2 regions of the Syntrophomonas erecta subsp. sporosyntropha genome follow, and region 2 is predicted to be linked to the other one. Evidence: riboswitches for the same ligand, from Rfam matches in the RefSeq annotation. Region 2 holds a riboswitch; the other holds the start of a gene.

Region 1 (7,963 bases), 280 kb from region 2:
TGGGTAATGAAATTACCTGTACACCACAGCCTGATCACTCATTCTTCCCAGTAGGTATTCATACTGATCTTACTAAATGGTATAACAGTGCCTGGCGGGTATTATCCATAGCCGGCAGCCGCAAGCGTATCTTACCAGGACATGATCCTAGTTTAGTAGGAAGGGTATTTCCTGAAAAATAAAATGACCTCGACGATAACCTGGAAATATAAGGAGGTTTAATTATGGGGCTAAAGACTAATACTTATCCGACTGTTACACTGGAAGAATTATCTTTTCTTAAAGGAAGACAACTAGAGTTCGACAGCATCGCGGAAATGTTTATCACCAGGGTCCAGGAGAGCCCGGATGATATTTATGTATACTATTACGATCAGGCTATAACCTATGCACAGACTAATGAGCGTGCTAACAAGGTGGCTAACTATCTAAAAGATAAGGGTGTTAAAAAGGGTGATGTGGTCTCAGTAATGATTTTAAACTCGCCGGAGTGTTATTACACTATGTTCGGGGCCCAGAAGATCGGAGCCGTAGCCGGGGCAGTTAACTATATGTTAAAGGGTCCTGAAATCGCTTATGTTTTAGATGATTGTAAACCTAAGGTAGCTTTTGTCGGTAGTGATTTTATGAAGGATTTTGCCGCTGGTTATGCCCTGGCTAATCATAAGCCTATCGTTGTTGAAGTAAAGACAGATATAGAACATGGTGAAAATATAGCCGAGCAAAATCTAGCTGACATACTGGCTAATTATCCTAGTGATGAAGCCTTAGTTCCTCAATCTCTGGATGATCCTTTTTTACTACTCTACTCATCAGGAACTACCGGAGTACCTAAGGGAATTTTGTCTGCTAATAGAGCTGAATTGGCAGTAGCCAGATCCTTCCTCCAAACCGGACTTTTTCAGGGTAATGATGTAATGCTTATTATACTTCCCATGTTTCATACTAACCCTATTTGTGTATGGACTTATCCTTTAGCTTATGCTGGACAAACTCTCTGCATCCGAAAAGCTTTTTCACCTTCGGACTTTTGGCCGACCGTTATTCAGTATGGTGTCACTCTGGCTATGGGTGTACCAGCCATGTATTCTTATATATTTAATTCGGTTGATCCGGATAGTATTGATGGATCTAAACTTAAGTTAAGGTATGCTGTTTGTGGTGCGGCGCCTTTGCCGGTTGAGCTTATACGTGGATTTAAAGAAAAATTTGGAGTGGAAATTTTAGAGGGTTATGGTCTTACTGAGGTTATTGGACTTTCTACCATTAACCCGCCCTTAGGAATAAAAAAACCGGGTTCCATTGGTCCAGCTATACCCGGACAACCACTAGAAATCATGGATGATGATAATAACATCCTACCCCGCGGGGAAAAGGGTGAAATTTGCACTGGCGGGGATTTTAATATGTTAGGTTACCTTAATAAACCGGAGGTAACCAAGGAGACACTTAAAGACGGCTGGTTACACACCGGTGATATTGGTTATATGGATGAGGATGGATATGTATATATTGTCGATCGCAAGAAAGACATGATAAATAGAGGCGGGGAGAATATTTACCCGCGGGAAATCGAGATAGTGATAGAGGAACATCCTAAAGTTGGTGAAGTAGCAGTTATAGGTATTCCTGATAATGATTTAGGTGAGCGTGTTAAGGCTTTTATAGTCCCTAAACCTGGGCAGGAACTTACCGGAAATGAAATTAAGGATTTTCTAAAAGATAAAATAGCTAAATACAAGATTCCCGAGTTTATAGATATAACTGATAATATTCCCCGTAACCCAACCGGTAAAATCATGAAACAAGAATTAAAGAAAATGGAACAGAAAAAATCTACAGCCCGGTAGCATCGAAGGTTATAAAGTTTATAAGGAGGTAAACTGGTATGAAATTGGCAATTATGGGAGCTGGTTCTCTGGGAACGATTGCAGGTGCTTTGTTAACCAAAAGTGGTTATGATATAGATCTTATTGATGTTAATGTGGAACACGTGAGAACCCTCAATAAAAAAGGTGCCAAAATTATTGGTTTAATGGATTTAGTTCAACCAGTTAAAGCCTTGACCCCAGATGAAATGACTGCCGAATATGATATTATTTTTTATCTTACCAAAACAACTCAGAACGCCTCTGCATTACCATATGTAGCTAAACATTTAAAACCCAATGGGGTCGTGGTTGCCATGCAAAATGGAATACCTGAAGAGGCAGTAGGTCAGGCTGTGGGGCCAGAAAGAGTTTTAGGTGGTATTGTTGGATGGGGGGCAACCTGGGTCGAGCCAGGGGTTTCCAAACTTACCTCCAAGCCGGAGAACATGACCTATGACATAGGTGAATTGGATGGAAAAGAAACCGAGCGGGTAAACCAGGTGGTTGAAATCTTAAAAGGGGCCGGAATACCTGAGAAGCATAGTAATCTAATCGGTATTAGATGGACAAAACTAACTATAAATTGTGCTTTTAGTACTATGTCAGCTGTTGTAGCCGGTACTTATGGAGATGTTCTGGATAGTCCCCGGGCGTTAAGTTCTGCTGCTAATATCTGGAGAGAATCATTAGCTGTGGCTAAAGCTGCCGGAGTAGTTCCAGAAATGTTTCAGGGCTTTGATATAAGAGACTTTGACTTCAGTACCCAGCAAGAATTAGATCAAAAACTCCCCATGTTCCATGAACTGTTAGGACCACACCGTAATATTAGAACCGGAATGTTGTATGATATCGAAGGTGGACGGGAACCTGAAATCGATACTTACAATGGAATCATTTGTAAGTGGGGCGAACGGCATGGTGTTGCTACCCCGGTTAATGACCAGGTGGTTGCTATAGTTAAGGGAATGTGGGAAGTGAAATACAAGATTGAACCTGCTAATGTTGATCGCATAACACTGCCAACACTTCCTGCTAAATAAAAACTAGCACCCTGGCGGGTATTCTTTTAAAGGATACCCGCCCCCTCCTCCATGTGCGCCCCGCTAGAGGCATACACAGGAAAAGGTTACTAGCGTACTGCCCATAGCCCAATCTTGTTAAAAACCTTATCATGCTGGATACCCCATCCTGGTGGAATGTTAACTCGGCGAGGTAATGTATAAACTTTAAAACTGCCCGGAATGGTATGCACAGTGGTGGGGGAGATCGGTTACTCAATTAATGGGTAGCCCCCTGCCTCATTAGGTGAAAGACAATTGACCTTAAAGACTGGCTGATCATTAAACGTATTAAAAGAAGAGGGGGATTAGCATGTATCAGGGCTGGGAAATGGTGGTTATAGGTGCAGGCACCATGGGACACTCTATTGCCCAAGTGTTTGCTGTTAACGGTTTTAAAACTACTTTAGTAGATGTGGAAACTGAGCAGTTGAAATGGGCGAGGAAAATGATCGCTAATAATATGCATACCCTTATGAATCTGGGTGAAATCTCCTCACAAGAGGCAGATAACGCCCAGAAACTGATTACTTATGAAAAGGATCTAAAAAACGCTGCTTTTCGTGCTAATTTTATTGTGGAGACTATTGTAGAAAATGCGGACACCAAAAGGGAACTTTATGCTTCCCTGGATAAACTATGTTCCCCGGGTTGTATTATTACCAGTAATACTTCAGCATTAAACATCTTTGATATTGCAAAAATCTCTAATCCCCAGCGTCTAATCATTGCTCACTGGTTTAATCCACCCCATGTCATGCCGCTGGTTGAAGTAGTTGTTGGACCAGAAACATCGGTGCAAACTGTTGATACTGTTAAGCATCTCCTTATAAAACTAGGCAAAACTCCTGCGATTATTAAACAGTATGTCCCAGGTTTTATTATTAACCGAATGTCAGTGGCAATTGCCAGGGAAGCGGGCTATATGGTATCCAAGGGCTGGACTACCCCGGAAGACATAGATGCGGCAATAGTATCTACTTTTGGTCCGCGCTACCCTTTTGAGGGACCTTTAGAATTATTTGATCATGTAGGTTGGGATGTGGTGCAAGCTGTGACAGCTTTTCTATCCCCGCAGTTGTGTAACAGCACAGATGCTAACAATCCTATTGCAGCAAATTTGGTTGCCCAGGGCCGTTTAGGGGTTAAATCAGGTAAAGGTCTTAAAGACTATACTAATTTAGATATAGAACAGATACAAAATGAAAGAAATATCAAAATAATAAAAATGTTAAAGGCAATAAAAGAAATATAATTTACAATACAGTACCTGCTGCTAAAAGCTTGACTATGGTGATAACTGGCAAGGAGATGAGATGTTTACCATGGAAAATTTGGCAACCTTTGCTCCGTTAGGTGGGGCATTAGCGCTATTATTTGCGCTGTTTCTATCGTCACGGGTATCTAAGGCTGATCCGGGTAACGAAAAAATGCAGGAAATATCCGGGCATATACATGAAGGAGCTATGGCCTTTTTAAGCCGCCAATACACTGCTTTGGCCATATTTGTAGTTATTGTATTTATAATACTGATTGTCTTTATTGACTGGCAGACAGCACTATGCTTTCTAGCGGGAGCATCCTGTTCCGCTCTGGCCGGTTTTATAGGTATGTCAGTAGCTACTAAAGCTAATGTCAGAACTGCTAATGCAGCTCGTACCTCCCAAAATGCGGCCCTGGGAATAGCTTTTTCCGGTGGTGCTGTAATGGGTATGTCCGTATGTGGGCTAGGCCTGTTAGGACTGGGAGTTCTCTATATAATCTTTAAAGATCCTAATATTGTTAATGGATTTGCCCTGGGGGGAAGTTCCATCGCCCTGTTTGGCCGTGTCGGCGGAGGTATCTACACTAAAGCAGCTGACGTAGGAGCCGACCTGGTAGGTAAAGTAGAAGCAGGTATTCCGGAAGACGACCCGAGAAACCCGGCTACCATTGCTGACAACGTAGGGGACAACGTAGGGGACGTGGCAGGAATGGGAGCTGACCTGTTTGAATCTTATGTAGGATCAATTATTGCTGCCATGACCCTGGGAGCAGTAATGATAGCGGCGACTCCCGGTTTAGGATTAGGCCCAGTGCTGTTGCCTATGGTTATAGCTGCCGGCGGGGTAGTAGCTTCCATTATAGGAACCTTCTTTGTAAAAACTGACGAAAAATCCAATCCCTTAAAAGCACTTAATGCGGGTACTTTAAGCTCAGCTATACTTTTAGTAATATTGGCCTTTTTTGCAGTAAGATACATACTACCGGCCGATATGTTCAATGTATTCTGGGCTCTGGTAGCCGGACTTATTGCGGGAAGTATAATCGGATTTGTTACCGAATACTATACCTCAGATAGTTATGCCCCTGTACAGGGAATTGCTAAATCAGCCCTGACTGGCCCGGCTACTGTAATCATCGCCGGACTAGGGGTAGGTATGCTTTCCACCCTGATCCCCATCATAATTATATGTATAGCTATAGTAATAGCCTTTCTAACTGGTGGAGTATATGGGATAGCCCTGGCCGCAGTAGGTATGCTGGCTACCACCGGAATGGTTGTAGCAGTAGATGCCTACGGCCCAATTGCAGATAATGCAGGCGGAATAGCAGAAATGGCCGAACTACCTCACGAGGTAAGAGAAACTACTGATAAACTAGACTCAGTTGGTAATACCACCGCTGCTATTGGTAAAGGATTTGCTATTGGCTCAGCTGCCTTGACAGCTCTGGCTCTGTTAACTGCCTTTGCTGAAGTGGCTCAGCTGAAAGATATCAACCTGTTAGATCCCTATGTTATTGTAGGACTGCTCATAGGAGCTATGCTGCCCTTCTTCTTCTGCGCCTTAACTATGGGAGCAGTAGGTAGAGCTGCAGGAGAAATGGTAGACGAAGTACGGCGTCAGTTTAAAGAAATTGACGGTCTGATGGAAGGCAAAGCTAAGGCTGACTATGCCCGTTGTGTTGATATCAGTACCCGTTCTGCAATCAAAGAAATGATCGTACCAGGATTATTGGCAGTAGTAGCACCGGTGCTGGTAGGCTTTATACTGGGTGCCAATGCCCTGGCAGGTATGCTGGCTGGGTCGGTAGTAGCTGGTGTCTGCTTGGCCATACTCCTGGCTAATGCTGGAGGTGCCTGGGATAATGCTAAGAAATTCATCGAAACCGGACACTATGGCGGTAAAGGCAGTGAGGCTCATGCAGCCGGAGTAGTAGGAGATACCGTTGGTGACCCCTGTAAGGATACGGCTGGTCCTTCCTTAAATATTCTGCTCAAGCTGATGGCGATTGTATCACTAGTATTCATCGCACCACTGCTGTAAAGTTAAAATAACCATAGTAGTATTTTAAACAGGTGGGGAAACCCCACCTGTTTAGATTTGCAACTATAGTTTGTTGATCCGGAAGATTGAAAAGCCTAATAGATCAAGCCCAGTTTAATAAGCGGGATAAATGTATAAGAATGGCAGCAATAAGTAAGCTAGGAGAGCAGGAATGAAAAAAGAAAGTTAGTAGACGGTGTGTTAATCTTAACGGGTGAATTAAAAAGGTGTATAATATAAGCCATAATAGAAAATTGAATATCGGTTTGCCGATTACTAGGGGAGCGAAAGCTGAGAGAAGCCAAAATGGCTTGACCCTTTGAACCTGGAGGGATAATACCCGCGGAGGAAAGTAATTGTATCTGAATTTTAAAAGGTGCATTTACATGCACCTTTTTTATTAAGGAAAAGGACTAACACTGATAGCCTACCTCCATGTTGATAAGGGAGGTCTATGCTATTCAATCAGGTTAGTCCTTTTTATGTTTAAGTCAGGTTCGTACTATTAATTTTGATAGGAGGAGTAATCATGAAAAATGTGGTCACCATTGCTGGGTCTGATTCCTGTGGAGGAGCCGGGATACAGGCAGACCTGAAGACTTTTAGTGCCCTGGGTACTTATGGTATGAGCGTGATAACTGCGGTAACCGCCCAAAATACCACCGGGGTTTTAAAAGTCAGGGAAATGGAAGCCGATATTGTCAGAGAGCAGATTAACTGCCTGTTTGATGATATTGAAATCCACGCAGTTAAGATTGGTATGGTATCAAGTATTGAGATTATTGATACTATTGGCGAATGTTTAAAAGATAAAGGTGTAAAACATATTGTTCTTGACCCGGTCATGGTTTCCAAAAGCGGATGCCATTTATTAAAGCCCGAGTCCAAGGATGAACTAGTTAAGGTTTTGTTCCCACTGGCTGAGGTAGTCACCCCTAATCTTTTCGAAGCGGAAGTCATCACCGGAGAAAAAATTGAAACAGTTACAGAAATGGAGCAGGCTGCGGCTCAAATCCATGCTAAAGGAGCAGCTCGTGTAGTTGTTAAAGGCGGGCATTTAACTGGTGATGCTATCGATGTGCTGTATGATGGAACCCGCTTTTATCATATTACCGGAAGTCGCATTAATACCCCGAATACGCATGGTACAGGCTGTACCTTTTCCTCAGCTATAGCGGCTTACCTGGCCAGGGGCTGTTCAATACCCGATGCGGTAGAGGAAGCGAAAAAATATATCAATGGAGCCATAGAAAATGCCATTGCCCTGGGACATGGGGTAGGACCAACTAATCATTTTTACAGTTTATATAGAAAAGCAGGTGTTTTGGGTGAATAATGATCGCCAAATAGGTGGATTGAATCTATTCTTGCTTTGGTTTGGAGCTGCCGTATCTCTGGCTGAGATTATGACCGGCAGTCTGATTGCACCACTAGGAGTAAAAACGGGCATCACAGTTATAATTGTAGGCCATCTTATAGGTGCCCTTATTCTTTCATTTACTGGTGTTATTGGCTTTAAGGAAAAAAAGCCTTCGCTTATATCCAGCCGCAGCTCCCTGGGACAATATGGGTCCTATATTATATCTTTATTCAATATTATTCAATTAATCGGTTGGACAGCTATTATGCTGATACAAGGTGCCCGGGCTATGCAATCTATCACCGGCAATATGATTGGATTTTCTACCCTGGCTGTATTAATAGGGCTGATGGTATGTCTGTGGGC
Region 2 (7,963 bases):
GCTACCTCTTCATAAGGATGAACCGCTTCCATAGCCCTGATCACCTTGCTAAGATCACTTTGATAAACAATGGTTTCCAGTCGATATTCATCCACCTCTTCGACAACTCCCTGTTTACCAATAAACGGGTGGGTTCCCTCCCGAGGGCAAAAAGTTCCTACCCCAGCCATACGAAAACTACAATCCGAATAATTACCTATATATCCGGCTCCAGCTTTATTAACTGCCGCTCTAACCATTTCTAAGTGGGTAGTTGGAACAAAAACCACCAGCTTGAACAACTCCTCCGAACTCCCCTTATCCAGTGGTTCTATATTCCTTAAGGCAAAATATTCTGCCAGGAGTTGACTAAGTCCATAGGGAGCCGCATCCAAATTAGTATGGGCACTAAAAACACTTATATTTGCTTTTATCAGTTTCTGGATTACATCACCAGGAAAAGAATTATCAACGATACATTTTAGCGGTTTAAAAATAAGAGGATGGTGAGTAATAATGAGGTCCATCCCCTCGGCTATGGCTCTCTCAGCCACTTCCCGGTCCACTTCCAAAGCCACCAGTACCTTGTCCACCTTTTGTTCATAGGAACCCACCTGTAACCCTACATTATCCCAGTTCTCCGCTAAGCAGGGTGGAAAATGCTTATTCATAATAGTAATTAAATCCTTAACCCTGACCTGCACTAATCAACACCTCCAGTTCCTGCATTTTCTCTTGATAAACATACAAACGTTGTTTTTCGGCGGTTCCCTGGGAGCAGATCAGATTATTACAGATAGCCCGGTATTTATCCCGCCAGCTTTTTAAATAATCATATAACAAGGGATTTTGGGACCTCATCAAAACCGGCCCTACATCTTCCTCTAACGGGGTTAAGTAATAAGGCTCTCCCCCAGGATGAGCAGCCATAAGGACAAAAAAGCGCTGGTGTTCATTCACCAATAACTCATCAGTAATAATCCACCCTTGGCTGGCCAGTACCCTGCGCAACATCCAGGCCCGGGACATCGGTTGAAAAACCAGACGTTTAAAGCTGCCCGCCTTATCCCAATCCCGTTCTAAGATACCACAGATAGTATCCCCACCCATACCGGCAATAACGACGGTATGTACTTCCCCCACATCTAATACAGCCATTCCATCCCCCTGCCTTAATTCTATTTGCTCCTGGCAAGTACTGTTTTCCAGTATCTTTTGAGCCCTACCAAAGGGCCCCTCGCCCAGTTCAGAAACAATAACCCAGGGACATATCCCTTTCTCTATCAGGTAAAGAGATAACTGCAGATGGTCGGCACCTATATCAGCTGCCGGTTCACCAGGAAGCACCAGACTAGCCACAGCTTCCAACCGTTTCACCTTAAACACCCCATTTTTCGGCATTTCTTCCCTCTTCCAATCATACCTGCCTATAACCAAACTGGCAAATCCGTCTCTATTTCTATTCCTTCCAGTCCGGGCTTTTCCGGAATATTCAGGTTCGCCTTACCCACGCAACCCCATACAGCGACCTATCCAGCAACTAGCTAAGGCTAACCTTAATGTGGAGGAAAAGAGATAAAGGCGATTCCAGAACCGTAATTAACCCTGTTACTTAAGGCAATACCCTTAAAACAAAAACCTGCGCCCACCACAACCTAGAGTCCGGGCTTTTCCGGAATATTCAGGTTCGCCTTAACCACGCAACCCCATATAGAGACTTACCCAGCAACTAGGCTAAGGCTAACCTTAATGTGGAGGAAAAGAGATAAAGGCGATTCCAGAACCGTAATTAACCCCATTACTTAAGGCAATACCCTTAGAACAAAAACCCGTGCCCACCACAACCTAGAGTCCGGGCTTTTCCGGAATATTCAGGTTCGCCTTAACCACGCAACCCCATATAGAGACTTACACAGCAACTAGGCTAAGGCTAACCTTAATGTGCAAGAAAAGAGGAAAATAAAACCCGGAGTTTATACTAATCTCCGGGTTTGCTATTACATATCTTAAATAATATATATTATACAATAGGAAGATTTTTCAGGCTTTCCTGCAACTCTGCCTCGGAAAACTCAATATCTTCTGTTTCCCCTGATAAATAACGGTCATAAGAAAACAAATCCAAGTGACCATGTCCACTAAGGTTAAACAGGATAGTCTTTTTTATCCCTTCTTCTTTGGCTTTTAAGGCCTCATCAATAGCTGCCCGTATAGCGTGAGCAGATTCAGGAGCCGGCACAATGCTTTCAGTCTGGGCAAACAGCATAGCTGCTGCAAAAGTAGCATTTTGTTTCACCGCCACTGCCTCGATCAACCCATCATGATATAGGCGGCTTACTAAGGGGGACTCCCCATGGTAACGCAATCCGCCCGCATGAATACCGGAAGGCGTAAAATCGTGTCCCAGGGTATACATTTTTAATAAAGGCACCAGACCGATTACATCACCAAAATCATAGGCATAAACACCCTTGGTAAGGGTTGGACAAGCAGTTGGTTCTACTGCCAGCAGGCGTATATTCTTTCCTTTTATCTTATCCGGAATAAAAGGAAAAGCTATCCCTGCAAAATTACTTCCGCCCCCGCAACAACCAATCACCACATCCGGGTAATCATCCGCCATTTCCAATTGTAAGCGCGCTTCCTGTCCGATAACCGTTTGGTGTAAACAGACATGGTTTAAAACACTTCCCAGAGAATAATTAGTATCCTCCCGGCTTAGAGCATCTTCCACCGCTTCACTAATGGCCATAGCTAGAGTTCCCGGGGTATCCGGATTCTTTTCCTGCTCCCGTCTCCCGCTTTCCGTCAAATTACTAGGACTGGGAACACATTTTCCCCCATAAAGCTCCATAATCGAGCGCCGGTATGGTTTTTGGGTATAACTGACCCGTACCATGTATATCATGGCTTCTACATCAAACTGCCGGCAGGCTAGCGAAAGCGCTGTTCCCCATTGACCCGCACCAGTTTCAGTAGTAATCCGTTTAATTCCCTGTAATTTGTTAAAATAAACCTGGGGTAAGGCTGAATTTAACTTGTGACTGCCCACCGGACTAACTCCTTCATATTTATAATAAATATGACAGGTAGTATCCAGGGCCTTTTCCAAAGCCCGAGCCCGGAATAACGGAGTAGAACGGTACTGTTTGTATAACTCCCTGACCTCTTTAGGAATCTCAATATACCTTTCCGTAGAAACTTCCTGGGCGATTAATTCCCGGGCAAAAATAGGTTCCAGATCAGAGGGGGTCAGGGGTTGGTGTGTCTGGGGATTTAGACCCGGTTCCATAGGGTTAGGCATATCAGCCTGAACATTATACCAGAACCTGGGCACCTTATCTTCGGGCAGGATAATCTTGGTAAGCTCTTCTCTACTCATCTCAACTTTCTCTCCTCTCATCTATTTAGTTTAAAACTTCTAAATATGGCTTTAGTTTAACATAGGCTCCACCGGGGAACAAGGGGTTATTTCTACTGTTATACCCATTCTTACGAACTGTTATTCCTCTAAAATTTCAACCTGTTTTTTGAATTCTTCCCATCCGACTCGCTCGATATACCGGCCTAGTCTCTCATTCTTTTTGGCATTAGCAGCATAAACTTTGATTATCCGGTCGGCATTTTGTAATACCTGTTCTTCCTCTAATTTATCGTACAAGGTAACTGCAATACGCGGTTTGACTCCTCCGTTGCCCCCTACCATTAAGCGAAATCCCCGGGGTAATCCCATTACCCCAATATCACGAAAGTGATTTTCCCCACAGGAGTTGGCACAACCACTGACTCCTATCTTAAATTTACCCGGTAGATTCATCCCATGATAGCGCTCATCCAGCTTCAGCCCTAAGCTGACTGAATCTTGCTGTCCTCTTTTACAAAAAGTAGTGCCCGGACAAAATTTAATGCTTCGTACACACAGGCCAATAGCTGCACTAGGCTTCATATCCAAATCCCGCCAGATATCATCCAGCTTTTCTTCCGGAAATCCTACCAGGGCAATTCGTTGGGCAGATGTGCATTTTATAGCTTGAGCCTGGTATCTTTCTGCTACGTCGGCCATACGCCGCAAAACATCAGGGGTCACTAATCCCCCGGGCATATGAGGAACCACCGCATAAGTTTCTTTGTCCCTCTGTAAAACAGCACCTTTCTCCAATAGATCCATTTTGCCCATCTACTTCCTCCTTAAACTGCCTTGTTTTTTATAGTATGGACACCGAAGGGAAAAAGCATGACAGATATAAACATTTAACCTTAGTGATTCAATATTAATCTATTAATATTTTGATATGCTATAATGTAATCAAAGGGGAGCTGGATGAAGCCGGCTGAGAGTGGACCAGGAGGTCCTGACCCATTAACCTGATCTGGGTAATGCCAGCGTAGGGAAAATATGGTTTTTCTTACGACTGCACTACCTTAGCAGGTAGGCAGTCGTTTTGTTTTAATTATTTTAGCATGAAAGGGGGTTATCAAATGTCCAAGGTAAACCTTAGTCTGCAGGTTTTACCAGTCGTAGCCGGAGATCAGATTTATGAAGTGGTGGACCAGGTAATTAATTTGATCCATAACTCCGGCTTAAAATATGTAGTTGGCCCTATGGAAACTACCATTGAAGGCGAATTAGAACCTATGTTAGATCTGGTAAAAAAAGCCCAGCAGGTTTGTGTTGATGCTGGTGCCAGCCGGGTTATTTCCGTTGTAAAAATTGACTATAGTCCAGACGGAGTGACTATCGATGAAAAAATTGACAAATACCGCTGCTAAAAACCTGGCTCCTGGAGCTGCTATACTGGCTCTGTTAGTTTTTTGGGAAGCAGTAGTACGGTGGCAGGAAATACCGCCTTATATTTTGCCCTCCCCTCTTCAGGTGATAAAGGCCATATCCCGTATCGGGGATTTATTATACTACCACACCTCCACCACTCTACTGGAAGCTCTGCTGGGGCTTTTTCTGTCTATTGTGGTCGCATTTCTAATGGCATTTCTGCTCCATAATGTCCGCTGGCTAAATGAGGCCGTCTACCCTTTACTTATCATCTCCCAGACCATTCCCCTGGTGGTACTGGCAGTACTTTTGCCGTTGTGGTTTGGCTGGAGTATGCTCCCCAAAGTTTTGCTAGTAGTTTTAGTTTGTTTTTTCCCGGTAGTCCTTAGCCTGCTTAATGGTCTTAATTCAGTAGACCCTGATTTATTAAGTTTATTTCGATCCATGGGGGCTACACCGGCAGCTACTTTTCGTATGGTAAAGCTGCCTGCTGCTATACCCTCCTTTTTCTCCGGGGTAAGGATTTCAACTACCTATAGTATTATGGCAGCAGTAATTAGTGAGTGGGTAGGGGCCCAGCGTGGTCTGGGATACTTCATGACCATGAAACAGAAGAGCTTTGCCATAGATGAAGTTCTGGCCGCAGTAGTGATAATTTGTCTTTTAAGCCTTATACTAGTTAAAATCGTAGACCTGCTCGAATTTCTTTTAATACCCTGGAACCGAAAATCCGTATCTTCTACCGAAAACGAATCCGGATTACTTTAGGAGGTATCGACAATGAAAAAATTCATCACCCTTTTCTCCGTTTTACTACTGGCTTTTGGCCTGATAGGCTGTAGCCAGAACAACAATCCCCCATCATCGGACTTACAAAAGGTAACGGTAATTCTCGACTGGGTACCCAATACTAATCATACTGGCCTATATGTAGCCAGTGAAAAGGGTTATTATGCCGAACAAGGCCTGGATGTAGATATAATTCAACCTAGTGAAGGTGGAGCTTCACAATTGATTGCTGCTGGTCAGGGGGATTTTGGTATCAGTTACCAGGAAGAACTGACGGTAGCCCGTTCCAGGGATATTCCAGTTGTGGCTATTGCCGCAGTAATACAGCATAATACTTCCGGTTTCGCCTCTCCAGTAGACCGCCATATTCAAAGCCCTAAGGATTTTGAGGGTAAAACCTATGGTGGATGGGGTTCTCCCGCTGAAACTGCTATGCTTAAAGCATTAATGGAAAAAAATGAGGCTGATTTTTCTAAAATAAATATGCTTAATGTAGGAGCCACCGATTTTTTTACCAGTATTAAAACAGATGTGGATTTTGCTTGGATTTATTGGGGCTGGACTGGTATCGAAGCCCAATTAAAGAATATAGATCTAAACTTTATTAAACTGCGGGATGAACATGAAGCCCTGGATTTTTATACCCCCATCATCATTACCAGCGAAAAACAAATTAAGGAAAATCCTGAATTAATACGGAAATTTATGGCGGCCACCTCTAAAGGCTACCAGTTTGCTATTAAGAATCCGGAACAAGCTGCTAATATCCTTTTACAAAGGGTACCAGAGCTGGACAAAGATCTGGTAAGGGCTAGTCAGAAGTATCTGGCTGATGAGTATCAATCTGATGCAGCCCGGTGGGGAGCAATGCAGTTACCAGTATGGCAGAAATATGCCGATTTTATGTATACTAACCAACTAATCGATACTAATATTGATCCTAAAAAGGCTTTTACAAATGAATTTTTACCTGAATAGGAGTAGGAACCTTGGCACATATAAGAGTCTGTAATATAAGCAAAACTCTGGGCAAAGTCCATACCCTGGATCATATTTCACTGGAGATCAACAATAACGAGTTTGTCGTTATTGTTGGTCCCAGCGGCTGTGGTAAAAGTACCCTGTTTAATATTATGTCAGGTTTAATGCCGCCTGATCAGGGACGGGTGGAAATTGATGGTGTTGATTGGACCGGACGTACCGGCCGGGTCAGTTACATGCAGCAAAAGGATCTGTTGCTGCCATCGCGGACTATATTAGATAATGTATCTATTCCCCTTCAGCTAAAAGGGATTGCTAAAAATCAGGCCCGGCAAACAGCTGTTCAATATTTAGCAGAGTTTGGCTTAGAGGAATTTAGCCATCATTATCCCCGCCAGCTTTCCGGAGGTATGCGACAAAAAGCCGCTTTACTGCGTACCTATTTATTTGCCAGTGACATTTTACTTCTAGATGAACCCTTTGCATCATTAGATGCCATTACCCGTAGAAAAATGCACCTCTGGCTTAAAGAGATGCAAAATCGTTACCACTGCTCTATACTATTTATCACCCATGATATAGAAGAGGCACTTATGCTGGCTGACCGGATTTATCTTTTCTCGGCACGCCCGGCTCAGGTAAAACAAGAGATAAAACTCTCACCACAAGAGCTAAGCCCGGTCCAACACCAGCATTTAAAAAGCTCTATTATTCAGCAATTAGAACAGTAAGTACCCAGCCTTTATTCCGCCTTGTTTTAGGGAATAAATGTATTATTCTAATTGTTCTGCCTTTTACTGATCTTAAATTACCTGCAGTTTATCAGTGTTACCGCTTAATGAATTTTCCCATTTCTTACAGCGGTCCCCCCAGTAGGCCAGGACATCACTACCCCGGCGTATGCAAACTACTTCGCATAAATTAGGACAGCCACGACACTCCTGACTGGCAGTAATAAATTCCCCCCCGATGATGAAATCATCCCCCTTAAAATTAGACTGACCAGTCGCATATTCCCGGGCCTCCCGGGCCAGAATAGCAGATCCGATAGCTCCCATGACTTCATGATGTTCGGGTACGTTAACTTTGATACCTACTAATTCTTCAAAGGCCTTGGCTAAACCCCGGTTAGCCGCCACCCCGCCCTGAAATACTACCGGTGCTTCGATTTTCTTTCCCTTGCCTACATTATTAAGATAATTGCGAGCCAAGGCTTCACATAGGCCCATTAGAATATCCGGGGTAGGATACCCCATTTGCTGCTTATGGATCATATCTGATTCCGCAAATACTCCACAGCGTCCCGCAATACGCACCGACTGGGTAGATTTAATAGCTATATCCCCAAACTCCTCGATAGGGATATTAAGGCGAGCCGCCTGCTGATCAAGGAAAGAACCGGTCCCCGCCGCACATACGGTGTTCATAGCAAAATCATTGACT

What was found. A riboswitch is a leader RNA that binds a small molecule or an ion and turns the genes downstream of it on or off. The one in region 2 is predicted to bind thiamine pyrophosphate.
Region 1: another riboswitch for thiamine pyrophosphate. It lies ahead of thiD (bifunctional hydroxymethylpyrimidine kinase/phosphomethylpyrimidine kinase); the one in region 2 lies ahead of ACZ5Q0_RS11040 (thiamine-binding protein).

Annotation. Positions count from the first base shown of each region.
Region 1 is NZ_AP042459.1:2,527,745-2,535,707, forward strand. Features, by position in the region: gene ACZ5Q0_RS12340 (N-acyl homoserine lactonase family protein) at 1-182, shown strand, start outside; gene ACZ5Q0_RS12345 (class I adenylate-forming enzyme family protein) at 225-1,850, shown strand; gene ACZ5Q0_RS12350 (ketopantoate reductase family protein) at 1,889-2,911, shown strand; gene ACZ5Q0_RS12355 (3-hydroxyacyl-CoA dehydrogenase family protein) at 3,243-4,184, shown strand; gene ACZ5Q0_RS12360 (sodium-translocating pyrophosphatase) at 4,255-6,237, shown strand; TPP riboswitch at 6,506-6,605, shown strand; gene thiD (bifunctional hydroxymethylpyrimidine kinase/phosphomethylpyrimidine kinase) at 6,767-7,573, shown strand; gene cytX (putative hydroxymethylpyrimidine transporter CytX) at 7,566-7,963, shown strand, end outside.
Region 2 is NZ_AP042459.1:2,247,793-2,255,755, reverse strand. Features, by position in the region: gene ACZ5Q0_RS11060 (Nif3-like dinuclear metal center hexameric protein) at 1-683, opposite strand, end outside; gene ACZ5Q0_RS11055 (tRNA (adenine(22)-N(1))-methyltransferase) at 667-1,380, opposite strand; gene ACZ5Q0_RS11050 (TrpB-like pyridoxal phosphate-dependent enzyme) at 2,000-3,361, opposite strand; gene ACZ5Q0_RS11045 (nitrite/sulfite reductase domain-containing protein) at 3,482-4,156, opposite strand; TPP riboswitch at 4,280-4,389, shown strand; gene ACZ5Q0_RS11040 (thiamine-binding protein) at 4,459-4,749, shown strand; gene ACZ5Q0_RS11035 (ABC transporter permease) at 4,721-5,518, shown strand; gene ACZ5Q0_RS11030 (ABC transporter substrate-binding protein) at 5,531-6,517, shown strand; gene ACZ5Q0_RS11025 (ABC transporter ATP-binding protein) at 6,529-7,251, shown strand; gene ACZ5Q0_RS11020 (acyl-CoA dehydratase activase) at 7,324-7,963, opposite strand, start outside.